Regions from separate parts of the Priestia sp. JNUCC 25 genome, predicted to be linked through region 4. Evidence: riboswitches for the same ligand, from Rfam matches in the RefSeq annotation. Region 4 holds a riboswitch; each other region holds the start of a gene.

Region 1 (3,176 bases), 1.8 Mb from region 4:
TTCTCCTTTTTCAACAAGCTATGGTACGGTGCAGGATCGAGAATTGATTTTGCTGGAAGTAGAAGATGAAAAAGGTTTTACAGGGTGGGGAGAGGTCGTTGCTTTTTCATCTCCTTGGTATACGGAAGAAACGATTCAGACGTGTTTTCATATGTTAGACGATTTTTTAATTCCTTCGCTTCTTCATCAGCAGCTTCAAAAACCAGAGGATGTTCAAAAGCTATTCAAACCTCTAAAGCGAAATAACATGGCTAAAGCAGCTTTGGACTGTGCTGTATGGGATTTGTATGCAAAGCGGCAAAATAAGCCGTTATCTGAAGTAATTGGCGGAGTAAGGCCTGCTGTAGAAGCTGGAGTGGTAGTTGGCTTAAATGACATTTCCGTAATGAAAGAACAAATAAAGACTTACATGAAAGATGGCTATAAGCGCTTTAAAGTGAAAATTAAGCCGGGTGCTGACTATGAGCTACTGAAACAAATTCGAGATGAATTTCCAAGCATTCCTCTTATGGCTGATGCCAATTCAGCCTATACGTTAAGCGATAGTGATTCATTGAAGAAACTAGATGAATTGAATTTAATGATGATCGAACAGCCGTTAAGTTCTGATGATATCCTTGATCATCGATTGTTACAAAAGCAAATGAAGACGCCGATTTGCTTAGATGAAAGTATTGTGAGCTATGAAGATGCACGTCATGCAATTGAACAAGAAAGCTGTAAGATTATCAATGTGAAAATCGGTCGAGTTGGCGGAATGTCCGTAGCAAAGCAAATTCATGATTTATGCGCCCAGCATGGTGTAAGACTTTGGGTTGGAGGAATGTTAGAAGCAGGGATTTCACGAGCTCATAATATCGCCCTTGCCACACTGCCTTCTTTCACGATACCAGGTGATATTTCTGCGTCGTCTCGCTATTGGGAAAAAGATATTATTAAGCCCGAAGTAGAGGTAGAAGCCGGAGTAATAAAGGTGAAGGGAAAACCGGGGATAGGATACGATATTGATAAAAAGTTTATCAAAACAATCACAGCATTTGAAAAAGAATACAAATAATTAAAAACCGTTTTTTTATGAAAAACGGTTTTTTTTATTGAGGTTGTCAATGTTTAGTAGAAAAATAGGACAAATTTTTTAAAAAGAGCACATTGTTCCATCAAGCGTGTCAAAACATGTTATGATGGAATAGTTTGATGAAAAAGGTCGAAGAGTTTTATCGTAAAAAACAAAATTATTTTTGAAAATAGGTTGATAGTTTTCTAAGTTGTCCTATATAATGTGTTTATAACATAACACAATATGTTGTTTTGAAATCCATAATAAAATACTATATTTTGTGTTTTCCAGTGAAAAAGGTGTCTGATAAAAAGACTTAAAAGGGAATTTGGTGAAAATCCAAAGCTGTCCCCGCAACTGTGAATGCTGATGAAATAAGGAGATCCACTGTGAGTAAACATCATGGGAAGGCCTTAAAGTAAAAAGAAGCATAAGTCAGGAGACCTGCCTTTTTTATGTCGTTTTATCTTCTTCGGGAGGTGAGAGGGTAGAGCGAGGATTGAGAAAAGACTTAGTGTCTTCTTCTATCTTCGTTCTATTCGCTCACCGAGGTACGGTGAGCGATTTTTTATTTTGAAGTGAAGAGAGGAGCCATATTTATGGTGAATACATTAAAGCCTACAATTCTACATGAATTAACTGCATATATTGAACGTTTAAAAAAAGAATTTACGCAGCTTGATTTTTCTTTGTATGAGGAAAAGGTTATTCAAACTGTTACAGTAAAGGAAAATATGACGGACGAAAAGGTTGCAAACGTACTAATTTTGGCAGCCTTAGAGCGTATTTCAATGGAAGAACCCGATTGGACGTACGTAGCGGCAGACGTCTACTTAAACGAACTATATCGAAAAGCAGCGGACAACCGAGGTTACGATAAAAAAGAGAAGTACGGTTCGTTTTATCAGCTTATTCAAGAACTAACAAAAATTGGCATTTATAATAAGCAGCTATTAAAAACATATACAGAAGAAGAAATTAATGAAATTGCTTCAGTCATTATTCCTGAACGCGATCGTTTATTTACATACATTGGATTGTTGACATTAGCAGATCGCTATTTAGCGACATCACATGATAAGCGCGTATACGAATTACCGCAAGAACGTTTTCTTATCATTGCTATGACGCTGATGTCTCAAGAAAAGAAAGAAAATCGAACAGCATTAGTAAAAGAAGCGTACTGGGCGCTTTCTAGTCTATATATGACGGTTGCCACACCAACACTTTCAAACGCAGGAAAGAGCTACGGACAGCTATCTAGCTGCTTTATTGATACGATTGATGACAGCTTACGCGGTATTTATGATAGCAATACAGATTTGGCCACGCTTAGTAAAAATGGAGGCGGAATTGGTGTCTACCTCGGTCATATTAGAAGCCGAGGAAGTGATATAAAAGGTTTTAAAGGCGTATCATCAGGAACAATTCCATGGATGAAACAGCTAAATAATACGGCTGTAAGTGTCGATCAGCTAGGTCAACGACAAGGAGCTATTGCCGTATATTTAGACGTATGGCACAAAGACATCTTTTCATTCTTAGACGCGCGTTTGAACAATGGTGACGAACGTCAGCGCACGCATGATTTATTCACTGGCGTATGTTTGCCAGATTTGTTTATGGAAAAAGTAGAGGCACGTGAAGACTGGCACTTATTCGATCCTCACGAAGTTCGTACGCTGATGGGCTACTCGTTAGAAGATTTTTATGATGAAGAAGAAGGCAGCGGTTCGTTCCGCACTCGTTACGCTGAGTGTGTAAATAATGAACAGCTTTCAAGAGAAACAGTACCTGCTATTGAAATCTTCAAGCGCATTATGCTTTCGCAGCTTGAAACCGGAACGCCTTATATGTTCTATCGTGATACGGTTAACCGAGCTAATCAAAACCGCCACGAGGGCATGATCTACTGCAGCAACTTATGTACAGAAATTACGCAAAACCAAAGCACAACGGTCGTAACAGAGGAAATTACGGAAGACGGAAAAATTATTATTACAAAGAATCCGGGCGATTTTGTTGTATGTAATCTTTCTTCTATCAACTTAGCGAGAGCCGTAACTGAAGATGTGCTTGAACGTTTAATTCCAATTCAAGTACGCATGCTTGATAACGT
Region 2 (3,176 bases), 520 kb from region 4:
CCGATACCGTGGCTAGCTTGAACGCATACACCGCAGCGTTCAAGTAGCTGTCCCAGTTTTCTCGTTTTAACGGCAATCCTTCACGCAGTGCCGGTTCATCTACTTGAATCATTGAAATGCCCTGACTTTCAAGTGCTTCTACTTCTTTTCTAAGAGCAAGCGCAATTTGATTTGCCACGTCGTAGCGCGGGATATCATCACGCACAAACGACCAATTTAAAATCGTAATCGGACCCGTCAGCATTCCTTTAACCGGCTTATTTGTTAGAGACTGTGCGTAGACCGTTTCTTTGATCGTCATCGCCTGCTCATACGATACATCTCCGTAAATAAGCGGCGGCTTCACGCAGCGAGAACCGTAAGATTGCACCCAGCCAAACTTCGTAAACTGAAAGCCTCCTAATTTCTCACCGAAGTATTCGACCATGTCCGTACGCTCAAACTCTCCGTGCACAAGGACATCTAAGCCGATGTCTTCTTGAATTTCAATCCATTTTTTTATTTCCTCGTTAATGTACGCTTCATATGCTTCATCGCTTAACTCGCCTTTACGCCATTTTAAACGCTCTTTTCGCACTTCTTTTGTTTGCGGAAAGCTTCCAATCGTTGTCGTTGGAAGAAGCGGCAGTTGAAACGCTTCTTGCTGAACGCGTTGACGTACGTCAAACGGCGCTTGACGCGCTGCTTTATAGCTGTGCAGCTGCTTCAGCTCTTTTTGCACGTCTTGATGATTTCGAAAAGATGAACCATTTAATGCTTGAATCGCCTGTTTGCTTACGTTTATTTCTTCTTCTATCGACTCTTTTCCTTGCTGCACTGCTTTTGTTAAAAGCGTGATTTCCTTTAGCTTTTCATCTGCAAAAGAGAGCGCATTTTTCAATACTGGATCAATGGTTTCTTCATTTTTCACCGTGACAGGAACATGTAATAAACTTGATGAAGGCTGCAGAATCAAACGGTCTTTTGATACGGCTTCTTCAATTTCACTAAGCGTTAAAAGCTGTTCGTCCAAATTTTCACGCCAAATGTTTCGTCCGTCAATCACTCCCGCAGCAAGCACTTTATCAGTTGGAAAACCATATTTATTAAGCGCAGTGAGATTTTCGCCTCGGTCATGCACAAAGTCTAAACCGATTCCTTCAACAGGAAGAGACACAACTTCTTTGTAGTGATCAACGCTGTCAAAATACGTTTGCAAAATGACTTTTACATTCGGTGCCGCTTCCTTCAAAGTTTGATAGACTTCTGTGTAAAGCGCCAGGTCTTCTTTTGATAGCGTTGTAGATAAAATTGGCTCATCTATCTGCACCCACTCTACTCCTTCTGCCTGCAGCTCCGCTAAGATAGTTGCATAAAGTGGAACAAACTGCTCAACTACTTCTTTAAACTCACTTTTTTTATATCCTTTTGACAGCTTCACAAATGTTACTGGACCTAGAATAACGGGCTTTCCTTCAATATTCAGCTTTTCTTTTGCTTCTTTGTAAAACTGAAGCGGGCGATTTTCTACAAGAGACGGCGTACATTCCTCAAGCTCGGGTACGATGTAGTGATAATTTGTGTTAAACCATTTCGTCATCGTAGAAGCTACCGCACCTTTTGTTCCTCTCGCGATATCAAAATACGTTTCAAGCGATACTAGTCCTCCGTCATACTCAAAGCGTTTAGGCACTAAACCAAACATAACAGCTGTATCTAACACGTGATCGTATAAGCTAAAATCGCCGACTGGAATCAATTCAATTCCTGCGTCACGCTGTTTTTTTAGATGCGCTAGACGAAGAGCTTCAATTTCTTGAAGAAAGATACCTTTCTCTAGCTTTCCTGCCCAAAACTGCTCAAGCGCTTTTTTCCATTCTCGTTTTTCACCAATTCTTGGATAACCTAAGTTCGAACTTTTTACACTGCTCATTTTTTCCACTCCCTGTATATTTTTTTATCGGTAAACTAAAAAATCTCTCTTTTCGAAATGAAAAGAGAGATAATACGCATACTTAACTAGAGTTGAGACAGCCTGTTTTTCTCAACACGTATTCCTCACTCCTCTCTATATCCCGTAGAGCTTAAGTGCATACAACAGGCAGGTCTCCTGACTTAGGTTCATAGCTTCCTATCCCTTCCCATTTCAACATGAAACAGTGGTTAATAAGTTGCTCCCCATTACAGTGGCGGGACCGCGCCGGCTTTTCACCGGTCTTCCCTTTTAAGCTGCGTACATTCGTTACACAGCACCTGATGCATTTTTATAAAATTGTCCATTCAAAACATATTCACATAAAATAAAAAGCCTCTCTATCACGAATAGAGAGGCATAGTATCTATGAAATCCTCTCTTATTTTTCAAAGCAGTACGCTTTGCAGGATGTAGCACCTTTTCAACAAGAATGTTAAATGGTTGCCGGGCTTCACAGGGCCAGTCCCTCCGCCTCTCTCAATAAGAGTTTTAATTGTTTATAATATTTTGAATGTAGAGTCATCTTAACACCTTAGATTTATGTTGTCAAAAGAAATTTCAAAAAAATTAGTTTTTAGGAGGCGCTGACGCTAATTTTTGCCTTAACAATTTGTAATCGTCTTTTCGGTGCGTTTCAATTAAATCTTTGGCTCCCTGGTGATATCCTGACGAATAAATATACTCTACCGCTGTTTCGATAAGCTTTCTTTTTTCTTCGGCACACTCCCGGTCCATTAAGGGGAACAGTCTACCTAAAAGGTCATTTAAATCTTCCTTGATAAAACGATCAAGTCCTTCTTGCATCTTTTCGTTTGCCATGATTGCTCCTCCATTTGCTGTGTATGTTCTAAGCCTCTATAAACAGGCATTTCACTGTAAATTTTAAGATAAAGTTAAGTCATTAAACAGTATATCAAGTGAATGTTTTTCTTCAATTACATATGTAATACAAATATATGACAAATATAGAGAATATATCATCATTCATTATCTATTATAACGTTTGACTGAGCCTTCTGCTACAAGGTTTCTGTAAACATTATGCATAATATTCCAAAAATCTGCCTGTGAATTACGGGCAGGCTTTCGGCTAAACATAGCTTTCCATTCTCTTGTTTTTACAAACAATTTCTTCGAGGTCGTCCAAAATCCTTCCAAAGAAGAGGTCCTAATATGTTGTACCTGCTTACAAAAAACTCCATAAAATTATAATTATTTAAAA
Region 3 (3,176 bases), 2.4 Mb from region 4:
CATAAAAGAGTTCGGCGTACTAATTTTAGAACAACAATAAATTTACATAAAGATGTAAAGATTTAAAGGTTAAAAGAGAAGTGTATAAAATCTGTAAAACAAAAGAACAGTTACGCGTTAAACATAGGAGTAAAAGGTTCTTCACGTGTTTTTTCGGATAATAAGAGAAAGTAATTTTGATCATTGAGGAGGAACTTAGAATGTTTGGATTTGATGCAGATGTATCGCCACTAGTGCGAATTAAAGTAATTGGGGTCGGCGGTGGAGGAAATAACACCGTTAACCGTATGATTGAACACGGTGTACAAGGAGTAGAATTTATCGCCGTTAATACGGATGCTCAGGCGCTTAACTTATCTAAAGCAGATGTGAAAATGCAGATTGGTGCGGCCTTAACGCGAGGATTAGGTGCAGGAGCTAATCCAGAAGTGGGAAGAGAAGCAGCTGAAGAAAGCAGAGAACAAATTCAAGAAGTACTGCAAGGCGCAGATATGGTATTCGTAACAGCTGGTATGGGCGGAGGAACCGGTACTGGAGCAGCTCCGGTTATTGCCCAAATTGCCCGTGAACTAAATGCTTTAACAATTGGAGTAGTCACTCGCCCGTTCAAGTTTGAAGGAAATAAACGTACGAAGCAAGCAGTAGGCGGTATTACTGCGATGAATGAATCGGTAGATACCCTTATTGTGATTCCAAACGACCGCTTGCTTGAAATTGTCGATAAAAAGACGCCTATGCTTGAAGCATTCCGTGAAGCAGATAATGTTCTTCGCCAAGGTATTCAAGGTATTTCAGATTTAATCGCTGTTCCGGGGCTGATTAACCTTGACTTTGCTGATGTAAAAACCATCATGTCTAATCAAGGATTTGCGCTTATGGGTATCGGACGAGCTTCCGGATCAGACCGGGCAATTGAAGCAGCGAAAAAAGCGATTTCTAGTCCGCTGCTAGATGCATCGATTGATGGAGCAAGAGGCGTGCTGTTGAACATTACGAGCGGCAGCAGCTTGAGTCTTTACGAAGTACAGGAAGCAGCAGATATTGTCACGTCTGCTTCTGATCAGGACTTAAATATGATTTTTGGGTCCGTGATCAATGAAGATTTAAAGGACGAAATGATGGTAACCGTTATTGCCACTGGATTTGATGATGAAGATGTTTCACCATCAGCTTCTACTTCTAGAGTTTCAAGAGCACGCTACTAAATTAAATAACCAGCTTTTATGGTGGCAATTGTTTTTCAATTGCCTTAAAAGGGAATCCGGTGCAAATCCGGAGCGGTCCCGCCACTGTAACAAGGAGCCTTATGTCAAAAAAGCCACTGTCTATTTAGAGACGGGAAGGCGGTATAAGGCAGTGACTTGAAGCCAGGAGACCTGCCATAAATCGCAGCACACAATAACCTACGAGGATAGGGAGGTGTTTTGGCAGAACCAAAAATAGGATAAACAAGGGATACGTTTATCTGAATTTGTTGTGAAGACAAGCACTTCTTTTTAGAAGTGCTTTTTTGTGTATTAAAATAGAAGGTGGAAAAATCAATGATAAATAATAAAAAACTCGTATCTATGATATTTCTTGTGTTACTTTGCCTCACTGCTTGCGCTCCTAATGAAGAGAGCATAAGTATAAAAGAAAGAAAGAAAACGGATAAAAGTGTGACGTTTTTATTTAATTTTACATCTGCAACGCTTGATCCTCATACGGATGATAATTATACAGCAGTTCGTGCGGGAGTAGGGGAGACGCTTGTTAAAATCAGCAATGATTTAAAAATAAAGCCCTGGCTTGCTGAAAAGTGGGAAACGAAAGATAACGGTCTTACGTGGACATTTACGATAAGAAAGAACATTACGTTTCAAAATGGCAAAGCGCTAGATGCAAATGCCGTTAAGTCTTCTCTTCAAAGAACGATAGATCAAAGCTATGCGATGAAAAACGCTTTAAATATTAAAGAAATGAAAGCGAACGGTCATGCGCTGACAATTACATTAAAAGAACCAATGCCTAAATTTCCTTCTGAGTTAGTGCATCCAAACACAGCTATTATAGATGTTGATGTTTCTAGTATAGCTAAGAAGCCCATTGGCACAGGGCCATTTCACGTTTTGACTTTCGATCAAGGAAATCAAGTGAAGTTAGAAAGATATGAACATTATTGGAATGGGAAAGTAAAATTGAAAAATGCGATCTTTGCATTTAACGAAGATGCTAATGCGCGAGTTGCGGCTCTTCAGTCCGGGACAGCCGATATTATTTATCGCCCGCCTTTAGAAAGCTTGAGCACTTTACAAGCGAATTCGTCTTTCAAAGTAAGTGGAGTACCTAGTGTGCGTACTCATTTATTGCTTTATAATCAAACCAATGACGCATTAAAAGACGAAACTGTAAGAAAAGCTATCGATACCTTACTGAACCGGAAAGAAATTGTCAGCAGCATAATGAACAATCAAGCGGCAGCGGCTCGAGGTCCATTTTTACCCCAATTTCCTTTTGCTGATAATACTGCTAGTGAGACAAAAGGAATAGCATATGCTAAAAAATATTTAGAGAAAGCAGGCTATCAACTCAAAAATGGCAAAGTAATCAAAAATGGAAAGCCATTATCCCTCTCTCTTGTCACATACAGCTCATTGCCAGAACTTCCTTTGATTGCTCAGCTTATACAGTCTAATGCGAAAGAGTTAGGAATTAATATTAAGATTCACCTAGTTGAAGACAGCGATGAATATGTAATGGCAAAAGATGATTGGGACTTAGCATTGTACAGCCTTATCACAGCACCTAGAGGGGATGCCAGCTATTATTTAAGCACGAACTATTTGCCGGGCGGTGGTTTAAATGCCAGCCGGATTAATGACGATACGCTAACAAAAATGATAGAACAGTTAACTTCAACAGTAGATGACGCAAAACGAGATCAGCTAGCCAAGCAAGCAACCGCTTTGATTAATGGGGAAATGCTGACGTCATCGATTGTACATCCAAACATTGTTGTTGCTTATAATCAAAAAGTGAAAAACTGGACAACAAATCCAAGCGAGTATTATATGCTGACTCAGCATTTAGACGTAACGCCATAGTCAATATTGTTGTTCCTATAGGAAAAAGAGAAAGGATACAATGATAGATAAAAGGATGTGACAGTAAACGTGCAAGAAGTACAAATGTATCAA
Region 4 (3,176 bases):
TCTTAGAAAACGTCTTTCCCATATGAATTTCGTAGCCTTCAATCGAAACTCTTTCACTTTCTAGCTGGACATACCCAGAAACTCTTTCTGTTTTTTTGCTGGTTGTCATAACGGTTTCCACCGGAAGCAAGCCCAGCCCTTTAATGGATTCAATCCGAGATTCTACTGCATCAGGGTCTGTAATTGTCTCCCCTAGCATTTGATATCCTCCGCAGATGCCAATGACGTGAACGTTCGTTGTGTTCAAAACTTGATTAATGGCTAGAGCCAGGCCGCTTTCTTGTAAAAACTGAGCATCTTCAATCGTATTTTTGCTTCCTGGTAAAACAATTAAATCAGGCGTACCTAATTGCGACGGCTTGGTTATAAGCCTCACGTGACAGTCTTCTTCTAAGCTTAAAGGATCGATGTCTGTAAAATTTGAGATGCGCGGGTACGAGATAACCGCAATATCAATTTCTTTTAACGGATTCACAAGCGTTGAGTAATTTCTAAGTGATAACGAATCTTCCGCATCAATTTCCACGTTGTTCATATAAGGAATAACTCCTAGAACCGGAACACCCGTGTATTCTTCAAACCACTTCAAACCTGGTTTTAAAAGTTCTAAATCTCCTCGGAATTTATTAATTAACACCCCGATAACTCTAGACTTGTGTTCATCTGGAAGCAATTGAAGAGTACCCACTAGGCTCGCAAAAACTCCTCCTTTATCAATATCTCCTACTAACACAACAGGCGCTTGGGCTATTTTTGCAACGCGCATATTTACGAGTTCCCGATCGTTCAAATTGACTTCAGCAGGACTTCCAGCGCCTTCAATCACAATTCGATCATAATGACTGGCAAGCTCTTTATAAGCTTCCGTGATAACGTTTAAACCTTCATTAAAAAATTCTTGCCGATACTGAAAAGCAAACATATTACGTAGCGGTTTTCCGTGAACGACAATTTGAGATTCATGATCACGAGTTGGTTTAATTAAAATAGGGTTCATATTGGTTGTTGCTTCTACTCCAGCCGCTTCTGCTTGAATTCCTTGCGCTCTGCCAATTTCTTTTCCATCCATTGTAATGTATGAATTAAGCGCCATATTTTGCGATTTAAACGGTGCAGTTTGATAGCCGTCTTCTTTAAAAATACGGCAAAATGCTGTAGCAATCATGCTTTTTCCAGCGTCTGAGTGCGTTCCTTGAATCATAAGCGGTTTTCCTTTTTTCACTTTTTCCACTCCCTACCACATAAAAAAACCTTAACTGTAAAAGTCAAGGTTTGGTCATGCGCTCATTAACACATTGTCTTGACTTATTTCTCCCACCGAAAAATAAGGGGTTTTTAAAAGCAGGTCTCCTGGCTTATGCTTCATTTTACTTCTGCACCCTTCCTAGTTTGACTAGTGGGTCTTTGCAGGTTCATCCACATTTACAGTAGCGGGGGCTGCACCGGATTTACACCGATTTCCCTATTATCCTCCTTAGAGGCACTTTTAAAATCATTTATTCTTTATTGTAACGAATTTTATAACCATTCACAATAACGATTTTCTTCTATTATTATATATTACTGTGCTTATACTTATTTGGGTCTCGTATGCTATAATAACAATTATTTTCCAAACATCTTATGAAATAGCTAGGAAGGTGCTCACAGTTGAAGAAAAAAATGATTTATACCTTTATTGGTTCGCTTGTTCTTTATATAGTAATTATATCTTTTTGTATGTATCAAACTGCTCACAAGTCTGTTCCACATAACGCAGATTATGTCCTCGTTTTAGGTTCTAAAGTAGATGGTGATCAAATGTCTCCTAGTTTAAAAGAACGAGTAAAGACGGCCTTATCTTATTTACAAGCACATCAACAAACAAAAGTTATCGTAACGGGCGGAAAAGGATCCGATGAAGAAATTTCTGAAGCAGAGGCAGCCTATCGTTTTCTGCGGAAAGAAGGAATTAAAAAGAATCGAATTATAAAAGAAGATCAGTCAACTTCTACTTTTGAGAATTTTACTTTTACTAAACAGAAAGTTGATATTCAACACAAAAAAGTCGTGCTTGTTAGCAGTGATTTTCATTTGTTTCGCGCTTCTATTATTGCCAAGCGCCAAGGTTTTGATGTTTATCCTTTAGGCGCAAAGACACCAAATTCAATTAAACTTCAAGCCTACTTTCGTGAGTATGCTGCTATATTAAAAACATGGCTGTTTGATAAATAAATAGAGTACACGCCTATACAAACGAAAAACACGGCATGAATTCATGCCGTGTTTTTTATTAATCATCTGTATCGATAACTGCTTTTGGTAAACCTGTGTATTTCGCCCAGTAGAAAATACCAAGTGAAACAAGAGCAATTAAAATTAAGTCAAGCGGGTTGCTTAGCACACCTTGTCCTCCACCAAATGAACCTAGATAAGAGATAACAAGCATAATAATATAATAAGCAACTAGCCACCAAGCAGATTTAAGCTGCTGTGCAAATTTTACGACGTCAGTTGGTACATATTTCTTAAACGCTACGTAGATAACAACCATTAGAAGCTGTGATCCTAGCAGCCAAGAAATTGTCGTCCATCCTGACCAATATACGATGTATGAACAGAAAATAAATGAAACAGGAGCAATAACGCTCATGCCTTTTAATTTAAAAGGCTTCTTAAGGTCTTTTGCATTTACTCTGAATGCAGCAGCTGAAATTGGCGCAATCGCATAAGACAGAATAAGTGCCACTGAACATACGTTTACTAGCGCTTCCCAAGAAGGAAATGGCAGTGTCCAGAATACGGACATTCCAAATGATAGCCATAGTGATGCACGTGGAATTCCTGTTTTCTTATCTACTTTTGAGAAACGTTTAAATAATGTTCCATTACGAGACCAAGCATAAACTAAACGAGAAGTTGTATTCATGAAGATGTTCCCGTTACCGCCTGGTGATAAAATAGCATCAAAAATAACAAGCGTTACTAACCAGCCAAGGCCTAAAATAAGTGCAATATCTTTAAATGGTAAAGAGAATTGCTCTTGAATTGTTCCCCATCCTCCTGATAGCATATCAGCCGGGATGTTACCAATGAACAATACTTGCAGTGCTGTGTAAATAATCGCTGAAAGTACAATACAGATAATGAGCGCGATTGGAATATTACGCTGCGGGTTTTTAACTTCACTGGCTACA

What was found. Region 4 has a riboswitch for cobalamin ahead of JNUCC25_RS14755 (cobyric acid synthase). Riboswitches for the same ligand answer to the same signal wherever they lie in the genome.
Region 1: it holds a riboswitch for cobalamin, as region 4 does, so the genes downstream of both, JNUCC25_RS24520 (ribonucleoside-diphosphate reductase subunit alpha) here and JNUCC25_RS14755 (cobyric acid synthase) in region 4, are expected to answer to the same signal.
Region 2: it holds a riboswitch for cobalamin, as region 4 does, so the genes downstream of both, metE (5-methyltetrahydropteroyltriglutamate--homocysteine S-methyltransferase) here and JNUCC25_RS14755 (cobyric acid synthase) in region 4, are expected to answer to the same signal.
Region 3: it holds a riboswitch for cobalamin, as region 4 does, so the genes downstream of both, nikA (nickel ABC transporter substrate-binding protein) here and JNUCC25_RS14755 (cobyric acid synthase) in region 4, are expected to answer to the same signal.

What each region holds. Positions count from the first base shown of each region.
Region 1 covers NZ_CM132211.1:4,678,050-4,681,225, reverse strand. Annotated here, with positions in the region: gene menC (o-succinylbenzoate synthase) at 1-1,057, shown strand, start outside; cobalamin riboswitch at 1,338-1,523, shown strand; gene JNUCC25_RS24520 (ribonucleoside-diphosphate reductase subunit alpha) at 1,657-3,176, shown strand, end outside.
Region 2 covers NZ_CM132211.1:3,411,240-3,414,415, forward strand. Annotated here, with positions in the region: gene metE (5-methyltetrahydropteroyltriglutamate--homocysteine S-methyltransferase) at 1-1,912, opposite strand, end outside; cobalamin riboswitch at 2,063-2,251, opposite strand; SAM riboswitch class I at 2,331-2,441, opposite strand; gene JNUCC25_RS17760 (hypothetical protein) at 2,522-2,773, opposite strand; gene JNUCC25_RS17765 (metallophosphoesterase family protein) at 3,073-3,176, opposite strand, start outside.
Region 3 covers NZ_CM132211.1:483,117-486,292, forward strand. Annotated here, with positions in the region: gene ftsZ (cell division protein FtsZ) at 201-1,205, shown strand; cobalamin riboswitch at 1,208-1,399, shown strand; gene nikA (nickel ABC transporter substrate-binding protein) at 1,542-3,083, shown strand; gene JNUCC25_RS02605 (GNAT family N-acetyltransferase) at 3,153-3,176, shown strand, end outside.
Region 4 covers NZ_CM132211.1:2,890,070-2,893,245, forward strand. Annotated here, with positions in the region: gene JNUCC25_RS14755 (cobyric acid synthase) at 1-1,231, opposite strand, end outside; cobalamin riboswitch at 1,324-1,503, opposite strand; gene JNUCC25_RS14760 (YdcF family protein) at 1,651-2,214, shown strand; gene JNUCC25_RS14765 (APC family permease) at 2,273-3,176, opposite strand, start outside.